2 regions of the Thalassospira sp. MBR-102 genome follow, and region 1 is predicted to be linked to the other one. Evidence: riboswitches for the same ligand, from Rfam matches in the RefSeq annotation. Region 1 holds a riboswitch; the other holds the start of a gene.
The links. A riboswitch is a leader RNA that binds a small molecule or an ion and turns the genes downstream of it on or off. The one in region 1 is predicted to bind glycine.
Positions count from the first base shown of each region.

Region 2: another riboswitch for glycine. It lies ahead of gcvT (glycine cleavage system aminomethyltransferase GcvT); the one in region 1 lies ahead of ABIE64_RS14205 (L-serine ammonia-lyase).

Region 1 covers NZ_JBEPTC010000008.1:34,539-45,444, reverse strand. The annotation lists gene ABIE64_RS14240 (methyltransferase domain-containing protein) at 1-282, opposite strand, end outside; gene ABIE64_RS14235 (hypothetical protein) at 358-549, opposite strand; gene ABIE64_RS14230 (RNA pyrophosphohydrolase) at 636-1,232, opposite strand; gene ABIE64_RS14225 (divergent polysaccharide deacetylase family protein) at 1,271-2,734, opposite strand; gene ABIE64_RS14220 (S41 family peptidase) at 2,836-4,140, opposite strand; gene ABIE64_RS14215 (murein hydrolase activator EnvC family protein) at 4,137-5,486, opposite strand; gene gpmI (2,3-bisphosphoglycerate-independent phosphoglycerate mutase) at 5,464-7,056, opposite strand; glycine riboswitch at 7,331-7,430, shown strand; glycine riboswitch at 7,434-7,561, shown strand; gene ABIE64_RS14205 (L-serine ammonia-lyase) at 7,632-9,047, shown strand; gene ABIE64_RS14200 (dihydrofolate reductase family protein) at 9,200-9,733, shown strand; gene ABIE64_RS14195 (hypothetical protein) at 9,740-10,396, opposite strand; gene rlmH (23S rRNA (pseudouridine(1915)-N(3))-methyltransferase RlmH) at 10,499-10,906, opposite strand, start outside.
Region 2 covers NZ_JBEPTC010000002.1:114,743-125,648, reverse strand. The annotation lists gene ABIE64_RS04065 (putative bifunctional diguanylate cyclase/phosphodiesterase) at 1-1,891, opposite strand, end outside; gene rnhA (ribonuclease HI) at 2,138-2,581, opposite strand; gene ABIE64_RS04055 (homoserine kinase) at 2,588-3,562, opposite strand; gene ispH (4-hydroxy-3-methylbut-2-enyl diphosphate reductase) at 3,595-4,542, opposite strand; gene ABIE64_RS04045 (hypothetical protein) at 4,769-5,353, shown strand; glycine riboswitch at 5,590-5,713, shown strand; glycine riboswitch at 5,717-5,819, shown strand; gene gcvT (glycine cleavage system aminomethyltransferase GcvT) at 5,877-6,989, shown strand; gene gcvH (glycine cleavage system protein GcvH) at 7,080-7,451, shown strand; gene gcvPA (aminomethyl-transferring glycine dehydrogenase subunit GcvPA) at 7,455-8,810, shown strand; gene gcvPB (aminomethyl-transferring glycine dehydrogenase subunit GcvPB) at 8,807-10,303, shown strand; gene ABIE64_RS04020 (protein phosphatase CheZ) at 10,506-10,906, shown strand, end outside.

The DNA of each region.
Region 1 (10,906 bases):
GGCCTGTTGCCATTCGATATTCTCGTCGCGCTTGGCGGCTGTTTCCAACATTTCTGCCGAAGAATCGATCCCGACAATCTGGACATCGGGATTTTCCGGTGTGCGATACGCCTGATCAAGCAACGCGGTGATGGATCCCGGCCCGCAGCCAAGATCGACAATGTGACGTGGCAAAAAGCCATCCGCCGGTTTGGGCAGACGGGCAATCAGGTCTTTTGCCGGGCGACGACGTTCATCGCCAAACAGACCGTAACGAACAGGATCCCAGTGTGTATTGCTCATACCCTGATCCATAACGTGCCCGGTCCCGAAAGAAAACCTTAAAGGCGATATCTACCGATATCTCGGCGGCAGACCTTATTTATGCCCGTCTTTTTCCAGCTGGTCATAATGTCCCTTGATCAGTGCGAACATGAACAGCACCGCACCAAAGAACAATGCCAGGCCCACAAAATAGGAATATCCATCATGTGATCCCGAAGCATAGAACAGGCCGAAAATCCCCACCACAATCGTCAGAACACCGAAGATCAAGCGATCCGCACCCATCTTAGAACTCCTCTAAACTTCTGATGTATCTTGATTTTCTGCAATCTATCGATTTGAGCGTATTGATCAAGAAATAACGTGGCGTCTTATGCCGTCCCCAAATTTCGAATTCTTTGAGGTACATCACGAAAGATTTCGACAAGTTGCAAATAAACCGGTCTTTTGAACGGTACAATCAGATCGGGCAAAGTTCCGAAATCGGTCCAGCGCCATGCATCAAATTCAGGATGGGGAACATCAATTTTGATATGTTTTTCCTTGCCCGTAAAGTGCATGGCAAACCATTTCTGTTTCTGGCCGCGATACTTGCCGCCAAATGCCTTGCCAATCAGGTGATCGGGTAAATCATAGGTCAGCCAGTCGGGCGTTTCGGCAACGATTTCCGCCTTGTCGGTGCCGATTTCTTCGGACAATTCGCGAAGCGCTGCCTGTTCGGCGGTTTCGCCATCATCTATCCCGCCCTGTGGCAATTGCCATGCGCCTTCAAACCCGATCCGGTTGCCGATCCAGACCTGTCCCTCATCGTTGAAAAGCGCGATCCCGACACAGGGGCGATAAGGCAGGTCTTCTGCGGTCAGCGTTGATTTGTCCGTGCTGCCGGTTTTTATCTTCTGATCCCCGGCCTTCTGATCATCGTCGGCTTTGGCTGCCTTCTTTGATTTGCCGCCCGATTTCTTCGCCATCAATACCCCCTGACAAACCGCATACGGTGGCGGTGTCATCAATTTTCGATTGTTTCACTTTCGCCGTCACCAGTATCGGACGGGGCGGCATCCTTTTGGGCGCGTTCTTCGGCCAATGCGGCGTCACGCCGGGCGGCTTCCGCCTCGTCCGCAGACTGCGGTGTGACCTGCAATTTTGCAAGCGCCGAAACCGGTGCAAGCTGAACGCCCTGGCGGGCAAGTCGTGCCGACCAGTTCCGAAGGCGCTGTATGGTCACCGGATAGGATTGCGCAATTCCGACGGCAACGCCGTTGCTTTTTGCCAGTTCGATCAGATCGTTAAGCCGGGCGTCGATTTGTCGGCGACTTGGAATTTCGTCGATCATGATGTTGCCAACGGCATTCGGACTATCGGCATTCGATGCCAATTGCGCGCCAAGGCTCACGGACCCGGAATTGGTACCTTCAACATACATAAGACCGGTCCGGTCGACGAATTCGATCACCGGACGGATGGCGCTATCGAGGCTTCCGAACTTCGACCCAAGATAACTGACGACACCCGCGTAGCCCGGGAACCGTGCGAGCAACCATTCAAGTCGCACAAGGTTTTCCCCTTCCGGCAGGCTGGTCAAAAGCGCGCGCGGACCGGGATCAGATAGCGGGAAGTCGATCGGCTCCATCGGCAACTGCAAGAATATCTCGTGGCCCATGGCGCGCGCATCGGCGGCGACCTGTTGCAGATTGTTGGCATAGGGCGACAGCGCCAGCGAAATGTTCAGCGGCAAATCTTCGATTGCCGCCTTCGTTCTGGTGCTATTCAGGCCTATACCGGTCACGATGATCGCGACATAGGGCTGGCCTTCAACCCGTTCGAAGGGCCGTTTATAGGCATCAAACGGCGTCGTGCCATCATCGGCAATCCGCGGAATACGACCGAAACTGCCTTCTTCATCCAGACCAGGAAGCGGAGCCGGGCGCAGGGGATCGGGTTCTATCGGCTGATCAAGTGCGCCTTCTTCGGCAAGGGCGGCGAGTTCTTCCGGGGTTGGTGTTGTCGTGCCATCCACTGCGCCCTCCTGACCGGGGGTGCCAACCAGATCTGAAACGCCTTCAAGCTGTCTGGCGATGTCTTCGGCACTTTGCGGATTGTTGGGATCACTAGCGGCTTTGGCCAGTGCTTCCTGCTCGGCGCGCGTGCGTTCTTCGACGTCGCGCACACCTTTGGCGATTTCTTCCTGAAGCTCGCGCTCGGTCCCGGGAACGGCGACGATGGTTTTGGGTGATCCAAGATGAAACAGCCGCCAGCCGGTTTCAGGATCAAGGATCGGGATAAGTCCGACACCCGCCGCGGCAATCGGGCTTAAAAACAGCGCAATGATCAGGAGTTTTGACAGCCACCAGCGCCGTGATGGCGGATGCTTGGGCAGACGTTCCCATTGAACCTCGATCGGCAGCTCGTTAAAGGGAAGATCCTCGTCCGACAGAGCGTCTGAAACATCATCTGTTTCAGGATTGCCCATGTCATCAAGAGGACCCCGTTCCTTCTTTCGGCCAAACCGTAAGGATTTTATGAGTTTCCTGATCACGAAAGGTCAGTCTCTTTCGGTCTGCGGATCGCACCTCACCCTTGCGGGCGGGGTGCGAACAGGGCGATGCCCCGGATCATATCAAGTGCACGGGACAGCTGATAATCTTCCAGCGCTATTTCCTCGGCAGCATTGCGGCGATCATTGGCATCGCTTTCGGCGTTGCTGATGGTTTCATCCTCGTTGCGCAATGCACCATTCAGATCGGCTTCGGATCGGCGCTGGGCGGCTTCGATGCTTTCGACACGGGCCTGCGGGACAATGATGTCAGGCACGATGCCGACTTCCTGGATCGATTTGCCCGACGGCGTGTAATAGCGAGCCGTGGTCAGACGCAGTGCCACATTGCCGGGCATCGGAAGGATTGTCTGAACCGATCCCTTGCCGAAACTGCGTGTTCCCATGATGACCGCGCGGCGGTGATCCTGAAGGGCACCGGCAACGATTTCGGATGCGGATGCCGAACCGTCATTAATCAGAACGATCATGGGAAGTCCGTCGGCAAGATCGCCCGGACGGGCATTGTAACGTTCGGTATTTTCGGTATCGCGCGGGCGGGTTGATACGATTTCTCCCTTATCAAGGAAGGCGTCCGAAACCGAAATCGCCTGATCGAGCAAACCACCAGGATTGTTGCGCATGTCAATCACAAGGCCCTTGATTTCCGGGCCGATCTGGTCGCGCAACTCGGTGATCGCACGTTGCAGGCCGCTAAAGGTCTGCTCGTTGAATTTGGTGATGCGGATATATCCGACATCATCCTTTGCTTCGGATCTAACCGACTGGATCTTGATCACGGCCCGGGTCAGGGTGACATCAAACGGTGCGGTTTCACCCTTGCGCATGATGGTCAGGATAATGTCCGTATTGACCTTGCCGCGCATCATTTCAACCGCTTCGTTCAGGCCAAGACCACGGATCGGTTTGCCGTCGATATGGGTGATGAAGTCACCGGGTTGCAAACCGGCCTTTTCGGCGGGCGTGTCATAAATCGGGGAAATGACTTTGACAAAGCCTTCTTCCATCGTGACTTCAATACCAAGCCCGCCGAACTCGCCGCGGGTATCGACCTGCATTTCCTCGAAATTATCCATATTCAGATAGGAGGAATGCGGATCAAGCGATGTCAGCATGCCGTTGATGGCCGCTTCGATCAGCTGCTTGTCATCGACTTCTTCGACATATTTCGATTTCACCTGTTCAAACACATCGCCAAACAGGTTCAGCAGCCGATAGGTTTCGGCTGATGTTGTTGGTGAAGATTGCGCCAGCGCGGGCGAAGCAAGGCCCAAAGTCATGCCGGTAGCGAGTGCGAATACTGCCAATCGAGAGGTTTTCATCCACTTACCTTGCCGTTTTTCGAGGCCAGCCAGGGAAGCGGATTGATCGCTTCACCGTCATGGCGCATCTCCAGATAGAGTTTAGGCGATAATTCACCCATTATTCCAACAGGTTCACCCGCCAACAAATATTGTCCTACCACACTGTCGAGCCGATCAAAACCAGCGATAAGGCTATGGTATCCTTCGCCGTGTTCGATAATCAAGAGGCGGCCATAGCCACGGAAGGGCCCGGCGAATACAACTTTGCCGTCAAAGGGCGATACGACCTGCGCGTTTGGGCGTGTGTCGATCTCGATCCCTTTGGAATGTGTAACCGCCAGTCCGTCCGGTCCGCGGGACCGTTCACCAAACAATGTAACGACCTTTCCGCTTGCGGGCATACGCAATTGTCCGTGTGCCAGCGTGATCGAACTGCCGACAGAAAGCTCTTCATCATTTGCCGATGGTGCCTTGCTGGCAGGGGCTGTTTTTTCCGCAGGGGTGGCGGGCGGCTCGTTTCTGGCAATTGTCGATGGGGCCGGGGGCGGTTTGGGTTCCGTGCGCTTGGCGATCTGGCGTTCCGGTTTCATGCGGGGTTCGGGAACGCCTTCCGCCCGCTTTTTCAGGCTTTCCAGAAGATCGCCCAATGATTTTGCCTCGGTCGCCAGTTCATTGACGGCGCGCGATGCCATTTTGGCCTCGGCCTCGGTTTCCGAACGCAGTTTGCGCTTTTCGTTAAGCAGGGCGGCCAGTGACTGGCGCTCTGCCTGTAATTCTTTGGTGGCGGTTGCCATTTCGCTGCGGCGCGTGCGGATGTCTTCGCGAAGGGTGCCAATTTCTTCAAGCTCGGCGCGCAAATCGCGCGCATGCTGTTCAACACCGGGCAGGGCGGCCTTTAACAGGATGGCTGACCGCAATGTATCCTGCGGGCTGGTCGGAAGGGCGATCACAGCTTCGGGCGGGGTGGTCGACAAACGCTGCAAGGCCATCAGGATGCGGGCATATTGCCCGGCTTTGTCTTCAAGGCTGGTGGCGGCCCGCTTTTCGCGCACTTCAAGTTCGGCAAGCTGATCTTCAAGATCGGTCAGGGTTGTTTCAAGGCGCTGGGCGCGTCTGGCGACCGAAATGGCTTCGGATTGAAGCGCCTGTTCCTCGGTCCAGAGTTCGCGCGATTTACGCGCCAGGAATTCTTCCTGCTTTTGCTGCTCTGACAGCTGGCTTTCAAGTTTATCAAGCTGACTGTCGACCTTGCGTAGCGACTGGGCAAAAGACGGCGCTGCCCCGCCCGCGATCATGGCTGCAATCACAGCCAGCGCAGGCAGGGCGGTCTTGGAACGCAGATCAGTTCGCAAGAAGCGCATCATTCCCTTTCAAACCCTTGATCAACGGTTTGCCGGACATTTCCGCCGGTTGCGGTAGCCCGAGAAGCTGCAACAAAGTCGGTGCCACGTCGGCCAGGCGACCATTTTCCAGTGTCGCGCCTTCGGGTCCATTCACCAGAATGGTCGGCACCAGATTAAGCGTATGCGCGGTGTGCGGCTCGCCGGTTTCCGGATCCACCATCATCTCACAGTTCCCGTGATCAGCGGTAACGAACATCACGCCGCCCACCGATTTAACCGCATCAACAACCTGCCCAAGGCAGGTATCGACCGCTTCGGCGGCCTTCATCGCGGCGGACAAAATGCCGCTATGGCCGACCATGTCGGGGTTGGCAAAGTTCAGAATGATCGCGTCATAGGTTTCAGCCCTGATCGCCGCCACCAGCTTTTCGGTCACTTCCGGGGCCGACATTTCCGGCTGCAAATCATAGGTCGCGACCTTGGGCGATGGCACCAGAATACGGTCTTCGCCCTCGAAAACCTGTTCTTCGCCGCCGTTAAAGAAGAAGGACACATGCGGATATTTTTCGGTTTCCGCGATGCGCAACTGCTTCATGCCAGCCCTGGAAACGACTTCACCAAAGATATTTGGCAACACCTGCGGCGGATAGATCGCATCCATATATTTTGCATGGTCGGATGAATATTCAACCATACCGGCCTGCACGGCAAATCTGATCGGGGTGCCACGGTCAAACCCGTCAAAGTCCGGTGCGCAGATCGCGGCCAGAATTTCACGCGCGCGGTCGGCCCGGAAATTGGTCATCAAAAGCCCGTCGCCGTCTTTCATGCCGGCATAATCGCCAATCACGGTCGGCAGAACGAATTCATCCGTGGTGTCGGCATCATAGGCTGCCCTGATTGCGGCTTCGGCACTTTCAGCGGTGCGGCCATCGGCGTAATTCTTGCCCTTTACCATCGTGAAATAGGCCTGACTGACGCGTTCCCAGCGATTGTCGCGGTCCATCGCGTAATAGCGCCCGGTGACGGTCACGATTTCAACATTGGCATCACCAATTAGTGCGCGAAATTTTTCAAGGAATTTGGCGGCACTTTTGGGGGCGGTATCGCGGCCATCCAGGTAGGCATGGATTTTTACCGGCACACCGGCCGATGCGATGATTTTGGCAAGGGCCGCCATATGGGCCTGATGGGAATGCACCCCGCCTTCGGACAGAAGCCCGGCGATATGACAGACGCCCCCGCTTTCTTTCAGCTTGGCGATAACCTTTTTGACGGTATCGGTATCGGCGATCGAACCGGTTTTGACAGCCTCGTCAATTTTTGGCAGTTCCTGCATCACAACCCGGCCGGCACCAAGATTCATATGGCCGACTTCGGAATTGCCCATCTGTCCTTCGGGCAGGCCGACATCAAGACCGCAGGCTTTCAGAAAGCCGGTCGGATTGTTGGCATAAAGCGCGTCCCAAACAGGGGTATTGGCCAATGCAACCGCATTGTCCTTGCTTTCCTCGCGATAACCCCAGCCATCCAGAATGCACAGCACCACCGGACGCGGGCGCTTTACGGTATTTGATACAGTCACAATCATAATCCCACGAACTAAAGTACACGAAATAAGGTAAAAGGCTGAATTACCGGTAAAGATGGTTATTATCCGGCAATTTTGCCATCCGTACAAAGACGCCGGGCGCGGTGGGTCCGCCATCAGACGCTGCCAATCATAGCATTTTCAACGCGCAATCTATCATGAATGCCGGTATTGAACAGCCTTCCGACCGGGTATTTTTTGTGCGCTTGCAAAGTCGCTTTTTGACAAGGATCATCACCTGCCTGTAATCTCGGGCGTTACGGTGATACCTCGAATAACCGCGATGGGAGAGCCCGCTTTGATCCCGCGATCAGATCGGCGCCGAAGGAGCAATAGCCCCGAAAACTCTCAGGCAGATGGACCGTTGCGGATTGAGGCTCTGGAGAGAGAAAGCGGTACGGGGCCAATGCCCGGCACCATATTTCCACCGAAGGATGAAGCCATGGCGTCAAAGACTTCTTTGTTTTTGGCAACAGGGCGCACAATCTCAGGTCAAGGGACAGAGGGGGCAAGACACCGGTTCTATAACGTCATGTGGCATTGATCCGCATGACAAAGAGCCGTGGGAGGCCCATTTGACCGAAGAAAATAAGCAGCGTCCGCAAGACGTTAATCTTTCCGTTGTCGATCTTTATACCATCGGCATCGGCCCATCGAGTTCGCATACGGTCGGCCCGATGCGCGCGGGCTATCGGTTCTGTCTGGAACTCGAAGCCCGGAATCTTTTGGAAAAAATCGGCTCGGTAATTGTCGATCTTTACGGATCGCTTGCCCTGACCGGCAAGGGCCATGCCACCGATACCGCGGTGATCATGGGGCTTTCGGGGGAACGACCGCGTTCGGTTGATCCCGACCGGATCGCACCGACAATGGATGCGATTGATAAAGATCACGCATTACAGCTTTACGGCGCGTATCCGGTTGCCTTCAACCGGGATACCAACCTTGTTTTCCATATGACCGAAAGCCTGCCCGAACACCCCAACGGCATGCGGATCACCGCCTTTGACCGTGACGGTGTTGTTTTGCACAAACAGGAATATTTTTCGGTTGGGGGTGGGTTTATCGTCTCGGGCGATGATCGCGGGGCGGAATATTCCGGCGATAATATCACACTGCCTTATCCTTTTTCCTCGGCCGATGAACTGATGGCGATCTGTAAAAAGGAAAAGCTGTCGATTGCCGAAGTCATGGCCGAAAACGAAAAAAGCTGGCGTGAACCTGCCGAGACCGAGGAATTTGTCGACCGCGTGCATCGCGCGATGATGGATTGTATTGAGCGTGGCTGCAAAACCGATGGCATCCTGCCCGGCGGGCTGAATGTCAAACGGCGTGCGCGCAAACTTTACCTTGAACTGACGGAACGGCCAGAAGCGGGGCTTAAGGACCCGTTGACCGTGATCGACTGGGTCAATCTTTATGCCCTTGCGGTTAACGAAGAAAATGCTGCCGGTTCGCGCGTCGTGACCGCCCCGACCAACGGGGCGGCGGGTGTTATTCCCGCCGTGCTGCGCTATTACGAACGGTTCGGGGCCAATGTGACACAGGGGAAAATACGCGAATTCCTGTTAACGGCGGCGGCCATTGGTTCGATCTATAAAAAGCGTGCGTCGATTTCTGCCGCCGAAGTCGGTTGCCAGGGGGAGGTCGGTGTGGCCTGCTCAATGGCGGCAGGCGCGCTTTGTGCCGTCATGGGCGGTACCCCCGAACAGGTTGAAAACGCCGCCGAAATTGGCATGGAACACAACCTTGGCCTGACCTGTGATCCGATTGGCGGTCTGGTACAGGTACCCTGCATCGAACGCAACACCATGGGGGCGGTCAAGGCGATCAATGCTGCCCGTCTGGCAATGCGCGGTGATGGTCAGCATACCGTGTCACTCGATAAGGTAATCGAAACCATGCGCCAGACCGGCATTGATATGCAAAGCAAATACAAGGAAACCAGCCAGGGCGGGCTGGCGGTCAATGTCAACGTGGTCGAATGTTGAGCTGACAGTTTGAAATACCGACCAAACACCCTCGAAGCCGCCGTTTCGGGGGTGTTTTTCATCCGGCCCGATTCTTGCCACCTTGCGCCTGCAATCTGATATCATTGAGAAATCAAAAACGGGGCAAAGACCTCGAACAGGTTGGGCAAAGCATGAAAAAGAAACTGTTCCGCATCTATATCGCGGTCAGTCTGGATGGCTATATCGCGCGCGCCAATGGTGCTGTTGACTGGCTTGATCAATTCGATCCGGCCGAGTTCGATTTCGAGGGCTTTCTGGGCACCGTGGGAACACTGATCATCGGGCGAAAAACCTTTGATCAGGTGATGGAATTTGGTGACTGGCCCTATGAAGATCGCCGCACGATTGTCCTGACATCGCGCGATTTGCCCGATAACCGCCCGGCCAATACAGAGGCCTATGGCGGTAGTCTTGTGGAACTGGCAAGCCAGCTTCGCGATGACAGGTCCGATACCGGCGATATCTGGATCGTCGGTGGGGCCAGTGTTGTGACCCAATTCCTGTTTGGCGGCCTTGTCGATCAGCTTGAAATGTTCATCATCCCCGAAATTCTGGGAGATGGCATCCGGCTGTTTGGCCGGGATGCTGTGGGCACGACACCGAAACTGGTGGCATCGGAGCACTACAAGTCCGGTGTCGTGCGCATGCAGTATGATTTGCGTTAAAGCCGGTTACTTAAGCGTTTCCAGTTTTTCGGCAATCTTTGATGAAAGTTCGCGTAGGGCATTAACAGCACTGCTTTGCCAGTCGCTGTCGAGGACCATCTGCATCTTTTCCTGATAGCTGTCGGTGACTGTAACCGGTTCGCCCTTGTTCAGTTCGTTGCCCTTCAACGTCACTTCGGACTTATTATGCACCGTGACCTGCCAGAAACCGGGTTCGAACCATGACCAGAACTTAATCAGGTCGGCATCGACGGCGTCGGCGCTGTCATATTCGGCGTCCCCCGGTTCAAGAACACGGTATCCGGCCTGTTTGAAGCCGTTGGAGATTGCCTTGTTGACGGCATCGGCAACAGTTTTGCCTTCGGGCAGCAAAACATCCCCCAGTGCCATTCCATAGGTGTTGCGTTTGCGGGCATAGGCACGCGATGTAAAGGTGACATCATCAATCTCGTCATTCGACAGCGACGGGATATCCGGTGTTGATGGATCAATCTCGAATTGGCGTTTGTCTTCGACCGAAACGATTTTAACGGCCGGCCCAGTCGCCGGGTTCTCAATTTTGGCCGGTTCCTGAATTTCGACAACGCTACGCGAAGCTGCGCACGCGCCGGTCAGCATTGCCAAACCGATAACGGCGGCAATCTTTAAGTATCTGTTTTGCATCGTTAATTCCCCTACTCAAACAGATAGAGAAATACCCATGGACAAAATTTGAAACAACTTATCCAAGAGTGGGGGAACCAATGCTTTTGGTGACTTTGGGGATTATTCCCGGTGATATGGATGGTTGGTCTGGATGGCATGGGCGCGGAAAAGCTGCTCGGCAATCAGGGCGCGCACCAGCATATGGGGCCAAGTCGCCTTGCCAAGTGACCAAAGCGTATTGGCGCGTGTTTTGATAGCGTCCCCATGGCCGTCGGCCCCGCCAATGGCAAAGGCGATATTTCCGGCATATTGATCGATCCAGCCTTCAAGCTTTGCAGCAAAATCGATGGAGCCATATTCGCGGCCATGCTCGTCAAGTGCGATCAAAAAGGCATTTTCGGGGATGACGCCCAGTAAAAGCTCCGCCTCGCGGTCTTTAAGCTGATTGGGGGGCAGCTTTTTCTTCTCTTCGACTTCTCGCACGGCAAAGGGCCAGCGCAGGCGGGTTGCGTAATGGTCAAAAAGATC
Region 2 (10,906 bases), on a different contig from region 1:
GTGACAGGTTTACCGCAATGCGCAGGCCCGGCAGACTGGTTTCGCGCCAGATTTGCGTCTGTTTGCAGGCCTTGTTCAGAACCCATGCGCCCAGCCGGTTGATCAGGCCGCATTCCTCGGCCACCGAAATGAATTCGCCCGGCAGGATCAGACCACGATCCGGGTGGTGCCAGCGCACCAGTGCCTCCGCGCCGACAACCCGCTCGGTGCGGCAATCGATTTTCGGCTGGTAGTAAAGTTCAAGCTGGTCATATTCCAGCGCGTTGCGCAGATCTTCCTCGATCGTTTTGCGTTCCTTGACCCTCTCGTGCATCGACGGCAGGAAGAACCGGTAATTGTTGCGGCCTTCGGCCTTGGCGGCATACATCGCCATATCGGCGTTTTTGACCAGTTGTTCGGGGTTTTCGCCGTCTTCGGGGAACAGTGTGATACCGACACTGGCGGTCGAATGCAGGCGAATGCCACGGCAATCGAATGGCTGGCAAAGTTCATCGATGATGCGCTGGGCAAGGGCAATGGTGTCTTCGATATTCTGAACATCGGTCTGGATGATGGCGAATTCGTCCCCGCCAAGGCGGGCGGCGGTATCGGAATCACGGATGATGCGCGACAGGCGCTGCCCCATTTCCTGGATCATCAGATCGCCAACGTCATGGCCAAAGTGATCGTTGATGTCCTTGAACCGGTCCAGATCGACAAACAGAACCGTGACCCCGCGCTGGAACCGGCGGGCGGATAGCAATGCCTGACGCAGACGGTCAAGGAACAGGGTACGGTTCGGAAGGCTGGTCAGCACGTCATGCACGGCCAGATGGCGCATGCGGGCTTCGGTCTGTTTGCGTTCGGTAATGTCGGTATAAGTCGCAACGTAACCGCCACCGGGCATCGGGTTGTGGTCAACCTGAACGACCCGGCCATTCGGGCGGGTGCGTTCCATGCGATACGGTTCGCGACGGCGCGCAATCGCAACGCGGTCGGAAATCAGCGCCTGAATGCTGACATCGCCATATTCGCCGCGTTCGGCGTTATAGCGCAGAATATCGGAAAGCGGCGTGCCTTCCTTGACCAGATCGCGCGGCAGGTTCAGCAATTCGATATAACGTTCGTTCCAGACCATCAGGTTCAGGTCCTGATCAAACAGGCATATCCCCTGACCGATATTGTGAAGGGTCGCTTCCAGAAGGGCCTGTTTACGCTGGGCTTCTTCCTGTGCCTGTCCCTGCAGGGCGACCATTTCGTTATATTCGCGGATCAGAAGGCCCAGTTCGTCCGAACTGTTCCATTCCACCGGGCGGCGCAGACGACCATGTTTGGTCATGCGGATGGAATGCAAAAGCCGGTTCAGCGGTTCCTTGATCGAACGCTTGTTCGCGATCAGAAGGCTTGCGGCAACAACCGCAATCAGCAAACCGAACAGGATCATGTCGATCACCATCCGGCGGAACAGCAAATCCTGAACGCGGGCTTCTGTGAAGTAAATCACAAGCTCGCCGACGTCATGACGCACATTATTGCGTTCAAAGAACACGCGACGCGACAGGCGCAGGGTATCGTTCAGCTCGGATTGTGATACGCCGGTATGGGCGAATTCTGTGCCATCGGCCCCCAATGCCTGCACCGCGACAATATCGCGATCCCGGCTCATGGCGTTCAGGGCTGATTCGATATTGTCGACATCAAGATACCAGAACGGTGTTGCCAGAACGCGGGCATTGATATCGGCGGTTTGTTCGATTTTCTCGTTCAAATCATCGCGCAGAACCGTGTAACTGACGTATCCGAAGACAACGAACAGGGCGAGGGAGAACAGGGAAACCAGCGGCAGCGCGATGAAAAGCAATCGGCTGCTAAGCGACTTCCGTTGTAAAAAGCCGTACGATCCGCGCGACAAGCGTATTTCTCCTCGGCACCCACTATCGACTAGTTAATGGCAACCATACTCGACCTTCGGGTGGGCTCCAATACCCCTAAGACTGTGCTTACTCAATCTGGAAGTCAGCCCAAAAGCAAGTTTGATTTCATTTTTTTCATATAGCATTCACAAAAAGTAATTCGACCCATCTATTTTGGATCGAAGTCCAGCAGCTTCAAGGACTTGTCTACCAAGTTTATTTTGTTTTTCTTATTTAGGATGCGTTTATTTTGGTACGGCCTGACGGGCGAGTTCGTCGCATCGTTCGTTTTCGGGGTGTCCGGCGTGACCTTTGACCCAGTGCCATTCAACTTTATGCGTTTTAAGAGCTTCCAGAAGCCTTTGCCAAAGCTCGACATTTTTGACCGGCTTTTTGTCGGCCGTTTTCCATCCGCGTTTTTGCCATCCCCAAATCCACTTGGTAATTCCGTCCCGGACATAGCTGCTGTCGGTATAAATGTCGACGATGCAGGGGCGTTTCAATGCTTCAAGCGCACTGATCGCAGCCATCATTTCCATACGGTTGTTGGTGGTTTCGGGATCACCGCCCGACATTTCCTTTTCCACGCCATTAAATCGCAGGATCGCGCCCCAGCCACCGGGGCCGGGATTGCCGCTGCACGCGCCGTCTGTGTAAATTTCGACGCGTTTGTCGTCCGTTCCGGTCATATAATTCTATTCCTCGCCCAGGCCATAGGCACTGGCACTGTCGATCCGTTGATGAAAGCGCAGTTTATTGATGTATTCGCGTGGGTTTTTCGGTGTGACCAGCGCATCCTTGGGCGTATTGATCCAGTCATAAAGACGGGTCAGCAGGAACCGCAGCGACGCCCCGCGCGCAAGGATCGGAAGGGCGGACAGTTCATCATCGGACAATGCGCGCACCTTGCCATAGCTTGACAGAAGGTTGCGGGCCTTGGTGACGTTAAAGCTGTTATCGGGTTCGAAACACCACGCATTCATGCAGATCGCAATGTCATAGGCCAGCAGATCGTTGCACGCGAAATAGAAATCAATCAGGCCGGAAACGTCGTCCTTGCCGGGGAAGAAAAACACATTATCCGGGAAAAGGTCGGCATGGATTACGCCTGCGGGCAACTGATGGGGCCAGTTGGCTTCGAGGAAGGCCAGTTCATCCTCGATCAGTTTTTCAAGACCGGGCTGAACGCCATCGGCATCGGCACGGCAGCTTTCAAACAGCGGACGCCAGCCCTTCACACTTAGCGCATTGCCAAGATACATGTCGAAATCCTGACCGGCGGTGTGCAATTGCGCCAGCGCGGTGCCAAGCCCCATGCAGTGATGGGGCATGATCCGGCGCGGCGACATGCCGTTCAGGAAGGATGTGATGGCGGCCGGACGTCCGCACAAACGGCGTAACGCAACCCCGTCCCTGCCGTGGATCGGTGTCGGGCAGTTCAGTCCCTTGGCCGACAGATGATCCATTAGGCCCAGATAAAAGGGTAGATCATCCGGGTTCACGCGCTTTTCATACAGGGTCAGGATGAAGGATGCCTGATCGGTCTGAAGCAGGAAGTTGGTGTTTTCGACGCCCTCGGCGATGCCTTTGAACGAAATCACGGTGCCGATATCGTATTCGGCGACAAAACGGGCGATATCTTCGTCAGAAACGTCGGTATAGACGGCCATGGGATATCCGGATTTCCTGCATCAGAGCTGGGTTAGCTGGCAAGCTGGCGGGGCAGCTTGAAGGTGACGTTTTCGTTGGTCAAAGTCAGGGTTTCGACCGTGACGTTATAACGTTCACGGCAGGCATCAATGACTTCCTCGACCAGAATTTCCGGGGCGGATGCACCTGCGGTAATGCCAAGGGTCGAAATGCCTTCGAGTTTTGACCAGTCGATATCCTTGGCGCGTTCGACCAGAACCGAACGGTCACATCCTTCGCGTTTCGCGACTTCGACCAGACGGTTCGAGTTCGACGAGTTTGGTGCACCCAGCACCAGAATGGCATCGGCGTCGGTCGCGATCAGCTTGACCGCGTGCTGGCGGTTGGTGGTCGCATAGCAGATGTCTTCTTTCTTTGGGACCTCGATCGCCGGGAAACGGCCTTGCAGGATCGAGATGATCCTGGCCGTATCGTCCAGCGACAGGGTGGTCTGGGTCACAAACGCAAGGTTTTCGGGGTTTTCGACCTGAAGGTTTTCGGCGTCTTCTTCGGTCTCGATCAGGGTCATGCTGCCCGGTGGCAACTGGCCCATGGTGCCGATGACTTCGGGGTGACCGGCATGGCCGATCAGAAGAATATGTTTGCCGTCCGCATGGTGGCGTTCCGCACCACGATGGACCTTGGACACCAGCGGGCAGGTTGCATCAAGATATTCAAGCTGGCGGTTTTCGGCGGCTTCGGGCACCGATTTCGGCACGCCGTGCGCGGAAAAGATCACCGGAACCCCGTCCGGGACGCTATCGAGTTCATCGACAAAAACCGCACCCATATCGCGCAGGCGGTCGACCACGAATTTGTTGTGGACGATTTCGTGGCGGACATAGACCGGCGCGCCATACTTCACCAGCGCCTTTTCGACGATCTCGATCGCACGATCCACCCCCGCACAGAAACCGCGCGGGTTGGCAAGGATGATCCGAAGGTCGGCTTTGTCAGACATGATACGGGTCCGAATGTTCATGATGCGCGACACCAGCCGCGATTATTCAAGTGTCTTCGTTACATAACCCGCCAGCACCGGACGTGCAATGACAGACACCATGCAAAGATGGATGTGGATGCATGTATTGGTGGCAATTGTTGTGAATGCACTGATTTCAAACGGAAGCGGGTTGTGTCGCCATATCGGAGCGAATAGACTGCGCGCGGCTGTGCCCGGATCGGGCATGACAGCGAATTTGACCAGTTCTATAGAGGCTTGGATGACGATTGCGAACGGACTGCGGCGTGTTTGTGCATTGGGTTTGGTGTCGTTTGCCGGTTTTCTGGCAGCGTGTGGCACGTTCGAAGAACAGCCGGTCCCGGCATGCCCGCGTGCCTTCCTGCCCAATGATACCGCCCGTCTGGTGCAGTTCAATGGTCAGGGCAAAGACCTGACCGATGTTATCCTTGAAGCCGAATTTGCCGGATATCTGGGCGATTGCGGCTATGACCTTGAAGAAAAGGTCCTGAACGTTGTCATCAGCCCGGTGATCAATGCCGAACTGGGCCCGGCAGCGCAGGGACGCAACGCAAAACTCCAGTATTTCGTGGCACTTAAGGACCCGTCCGGCGAGTTTATCCAGAAAAATCTGTTTGATGTCGACATGGTGTTTCCGAGCAATTTGAACCTGGCGCGCTATCGCGACGAGCAGGTGACTTTGAACGTGCCGCTGGATGATGTCTGGGCCGGTCCGGATTATGAAATCTATCTTGGTTTCCAGCTGAGTGCCGACCAGCTCGACTACAATCGACGCTTCGGAAAAAATTAATAATCCGGCCTATTATTCATTTTTAGTGAATAATCAAATCCCGCCCGCATCGCGTGGCGGGATTTTCGTTTTTGGACAAAAGTTCGTTTTCGGTAATCCTCATACAAAAGAATGGACATTTGCCGGAGGGACTAAAAAAGAGCTTTTAATCCTCATACTAATGGGTGGGGTCGAAAGGATATGATTTTTGGGGCTGGTCTGGTCGGATTCAAATCCGTATAAGGGGGCATACCCAAATGATCCCCGTGGGAGAGTGCCACGGTCTTGATCGATGCGTCGGATTGCATCGATAGGGATTGCGCGGACGCCGAAGGAGCAACCACCCCGGAAACTCTCAGGCAAACGGACCGCGGGGAGATGGGACTCTGGAAAGCAGGCGGCATCAGAAATCGATGTGCGCCTCGCCGAAGATGTAAGCAGACCGGTATCCAAACCGGCTGTGATTCTTTCAGGCTCCAAGACAGAGGGGGACGTGGTTGGCCACTGGTCGGCTATGTTTCTCAACGCCTGTCTGGAGACCTTGATGGCCGATCATCAAACCGAACTGCTGAAAACCGCCCTTTATGATTTGCATGTCGAACTGGGTGCCAAGATGGTGCCGTTTGCCGGTTACGGCATGCCGGTGCAATATCCGCTGGGCGTTATGGGCGAACATCTGCATACCCGTGCGAAGGCCGGTCTTTTTGACGTTTCGCATATGGGGCAGGTTCGCCTGACCGGCGAACATCGCGTCGCCGAGCTTGAAAAGCTGGTACCCGGTGATATCGCGATTCTGAAACCCGGCCGCACCCGTTATTCCGCCTTTACCAATGACGATGGCACGATCCTTGATGACCTGATGATCACCAATGCGGGCGACAGCCTGTTTCTGGTGATCAATGCGGCGTGTAAGGATGATGACATTGTCCATATGCGGGCCAATCTTGATAACGGTGTGGAGCTGATCGAGATTGATGATCGCGCATTGATGGCGTTGCAGGGCCCGGATGCGGCCCGCGTGCTGGCACGGTTTGCGCCTGCGGTTGCCGATATGAAATTCATGAGCTTTGCCGAGATCGATATTGCCGGTATCGCGTGCTTTGTCACCCGGTCGGGCTATACCGGTGAGGACGGGTATGAGATTTCCGTGCCGAATGAGCGCGCCGAAGAACTGGCGCGCAAGCTTCTGGCCGAGGAAGAGGTCGAGGCGATTGGCCTTGGCGCGCGCGATTCGCTGCGTCTTGAAGCCGGTCTTTGCCTGTATGGCAACGATATCGATACCACGACCACCCCGGTCGAGGGTGACCTGAACTGGATCATCAACAAGCGCCGCCGCGAAGAAGGCGGGTTCAAGGGTGCGGATGTGATCCTTGATCAGCTTGCCAATGGGGCGGATCGCAAACGTGTCGGGATCAAACCCGAAGGCAAGGCCCCGGCGCGTGAACACACCCCGATCCTGAACAGTGACGGTGAAGAAATCGGCGAAATCACCAGCGGTGGTTTTGGCCCGACCGTGGATGGCCCGATTGCGATGGGATATGTCGCAATTGAATTTGCCGCCCCGGGTACCAAAGTCGATCTGATGGTGCGCGGCAAGGCACGCCCGGCGGAAATCGTCGAACTGCCGTTTGCGGCACATCGTTACTATCGCGGCTGATCATCAGAAAAAAAGAGTTCGGGCAGCGTTTGCGGCCCGCAAAAGATACCGAGATTTTAGAGACAACTGATCTTACAGGGACGAATTACCATGGCTAAAAAATTCTCGCAGGAACATGAATGGGTTGAATATGAAGACGGTGTCGCGACCGTTGGCATTACCGATTACGCCCAGCAATCGCTTGGCGATATCGTTTATGTCGAGCTGCCGGAAGTTGGCAAAAAGCTGACCAAGGATGGCGATGCGGCGGTTGTCGAATCGGTCAAGGCCGCCAGCGACGTTTATGCGCCGCTTGATGGTGTCGTTGTCGAAGCCAACGAAGAGCTTGATGACAATCCGGCACTGGTGAACGAAGCCCCGGAAAGCGATGGCTGGTTCTTCCGCATGGAACTTTCCGATGAGTCCCAGCTTGATGAGCTGATGGACGAAGCTGCGTATAAAGACTTTGTCGAAGGCCTTTAAGATATGCGTTATCTTCCGCTAACCAGTGCGGATCGCGCCTCGATGCTTGAAACCATCGGGGCCGGGTCCGTTGACGAGTTATATAGCGACGTGCCCGAAGGCGCGTTGCTGTCCGAGCCGGTCGATCTGCCATATCATCTTGGTGAATTGCAGGTCGAACGCGACATGGCGAAACTGGCCGCCAAAAACATGGGCACGGCCAGCGTGCCGAGCTTCCTGGGCGCGGGGGCGTATCGCCACCATGTTCCGGCCACGGTCGATTACATCATCCAGCGTGGTGAGTTTCTGACGGCCTATACCCCGTATCAGCCGGAAATCGCACAGGGCACGTTGCAGTATCTGTTCGAATTCCAGACCCAGGTGGCATCGATCACCGGCATGGATGTGGCCAACGCATCGATGTGGGACGGGGCAACGTCGTGCGCGGAGGCCGTTCTGATGGCGTGCCGGGCCACGCGCCGCAAGAAGGCGGTTCTGTCGGGTGGCTTGCATCCGCATTACCGTGAAGTCACGGAAACCTATTGCCAGTATAGCGATACCGAAGTTGCCGGTCGTGACGGGCACCCGGAAAAGCAGGCAACCGCGGATGAGCTTGACGATCTGATCGATGATCAGACCGCGTGTGTGGTTGTCCAGTATCCGGACGTGTTTGGCCGTATTCAGGATCACACCAAGCTTGCGGATGCGTGTCATGCCAAGGGTGCGCTTTTGATTGTGGTGTTTACCGAGGCCATGGCCTTTGGCGCGGTCAAGTCACCGGGCAGCTTTGGCGCGGACATCGTCTGCGGCGAAGGCCAGTCGATTGGTAACAACCTGAATTATGGCGGCCCGTATGTCGGGCTTTTTGCCACGACCAGCAAACTGGTACGCCAGATGCCCGGCCGCCTGTGTGGTGAAACGGTCGATCAGGATGGCAAGCGTGGTTTTGTTCTGACACTTTCGACCCGCGAGCAGCATATCCGCCGCGAAAAGGCGACATCGAACATCTGCACCAATTCCGGGCTGTGTTCGTTGGCCTTTACGGTGCATATGAGCCTTCTGGGTGAAGACGGGTATCGTGGTGTGGCAACACTTAACCATGAAACGGCGTGCAAGACCGCCGATGCGATTGATGCGGTACCGGGTGCGGAAGTGGTCAATGACAGCTTCTTTAACGAGTTCACCGTCAAGCTTGCCAAACCGGCAGCCGAGGTGGTCGAGGCACTGGTTGCCAAGGGTGTTCTTGGCGGCGTTCCGTTGTCGCGCCTGTATCCGAACCGTGACGATCTGGGCAATTACCTTTTGGTGGCGGCGACCGAAACCAACACCGACGAAGACATCGCGGACCTTGCGTCTGCATTGAAGGAGGTGCTGGCATGAGCTTTACCACCCATACCGGTAACCGTGGACTTGTGCTTGAGGAAAAGCTGATTTTCGAGATGGGCGAACCGGGGCGTACCGGTGTTGACCTTCCGAAGCCAGCGGGCATCAAATCACGCCTTGGCGGCCTTGATCGCGATAGCGATGTCGGTCTTCCGGGCCTGTCCGAGCCGCAGGTGGTGCGTCATTTCACGCGCCTGTCGCAGAAAAACTTTGGCATCGATTCTGGCTTCTTCCCGCTGGGTTCGTGCACGATGAAACATAACCCGCGCCTGAATGAAAAGGTTGCGCGGATGCCCGGTCTTGCCGACCTGCATCCGATGCAGCCCGAAAGCACGGTTCAGGGCGCACTTGAACTGATCGACAGTTGCGCACACTGGTTGCTGGTTCTGACCGGGATGCCCGCGGTTTCCATGTCGCCCGCAGCGGGCGCACAGGGCGAACTTTGCGGCATGATGGCGATCCGGGCGGCCCTTGATGCGCGCGGTGAAAACCGTCGTCGTGTTCTGGTGCCTGAATCGGCCCACGGGACCAACCCGGCAACGGCGGCGGCTTGTGGTTTTACGGTTGATTCGATCCCCGCGACCGAAGATGGCCGTGTGGACCTTGCGGCATTCGAAGCCAAGCTTGGCGACGATGTGGCCGGTATCATGCTGACCAACCCGAATACGTGTGGGTTGTTTGAGCGCGACGTTCGCAAGATTGCCGATCTGGTCCATGCGGCCGGTGGGTATTTCTATTGCGATGGGGCGAACTTCAACGCGATTGTCGGACGGGTGCGCCCGGCGGACCTTGGCATTGATGCGATGCATATCAACCTGCATAAGACCTTTTCGACCCCGCATGGCGGCGGTGGACCGGGTTCGGGTCCTGTTGTGTTTTCCGACGCACTGGCCCCGTTCGCACCGATCCCCTATGTCGTGCGCAAGGGCGAGAAATTCCATCTGGTGGAAACCGCAGACGAGAAGGACGGCAACAAACCGTTCGGTCGCCTGAAAGGGTTCCATGGCCAGATGGGCATGTTCATTCGTGCGCTGTCTTATATGAAAAGCCACGGTGCGGATGGATTGCGTCAGGCGTCGGGCGATGCGGTTCTGAATGCCAACTATCTGCTGGCGCGCCTTAAAGGCAAGCTGAGCGTGGCGTTTCCGGGCTATTGCATGCACGAAGCCCTGTTTGACGATGATTTCCTGAAAGATACCGGTGTTTCGACGCTGGATCTTGCGAAAGCGATCATCGACGAGGGCTTCCACCCGATGACCATGTATTTCCCGCTGGTCGTTCATGGTGCGCTTTTGATCGAGCCGACGGAAACGGAAACCAAGGAATCGATTGACCAGTTCTGCGACGCGGTTCTGGCATTGGTGGCCAAGGCAGAATCGGGCGATGCGGAATTCTTCAAGAATGCACCGTATCTGACGCCACGCCGTCGTCTTGACGAGACGGCAGCGGCAAGAAAGCCGGTTCTGCGCTGGATGCCTGAAACTGCTTGATTTGCAACGCAACATAACCTTTTTGCGCACCCCGGTCATCTGGCCGGGGTGTTCTTTTTCAAAGGCTTGTTCTTGAAACCCATTGGACTTGTAGCAATCTGGACCCTTATACTCGTTTTAATGTGATCATCTGACCACGGGGGTGGGTGATCGGGGGAACAGGGATCGGGTCAAGCCCGTTGCCGGAGGATTGAAGTCAGCCATGACACGTCGCGTGCAGAAGGTTTTCACCGCAGAACGCCGTTTAAAAGAACGTTCGGGTGGTGTGGTCGAAGATTGGTCGGATTCCTTTTTCGATCCGACGCTTGAAACCGGTATGGGGGCAGGTGCGCCATTGCCAGCGCCGAAACCGGCTGCGACCGTTGACGCATCCGGGATCAATCAGGCTGTACTTGATGAAATTCGTGCCCTGAGGTCGGAAGTAGCCCAACTGCGCGATGCGGTGCGTGCCGGGGGCAGTATTGATGCCACCCATATCGCACCGGCATCGGATGGCGATGCGATGGATGTATTGCCCGATCCGGTCAGCAGCAATTTTACCCATAGCAATCGTCCGGGTGCGTCGGAACCGGACAAAGACGACCTCGAACTGATCCGCAAGCA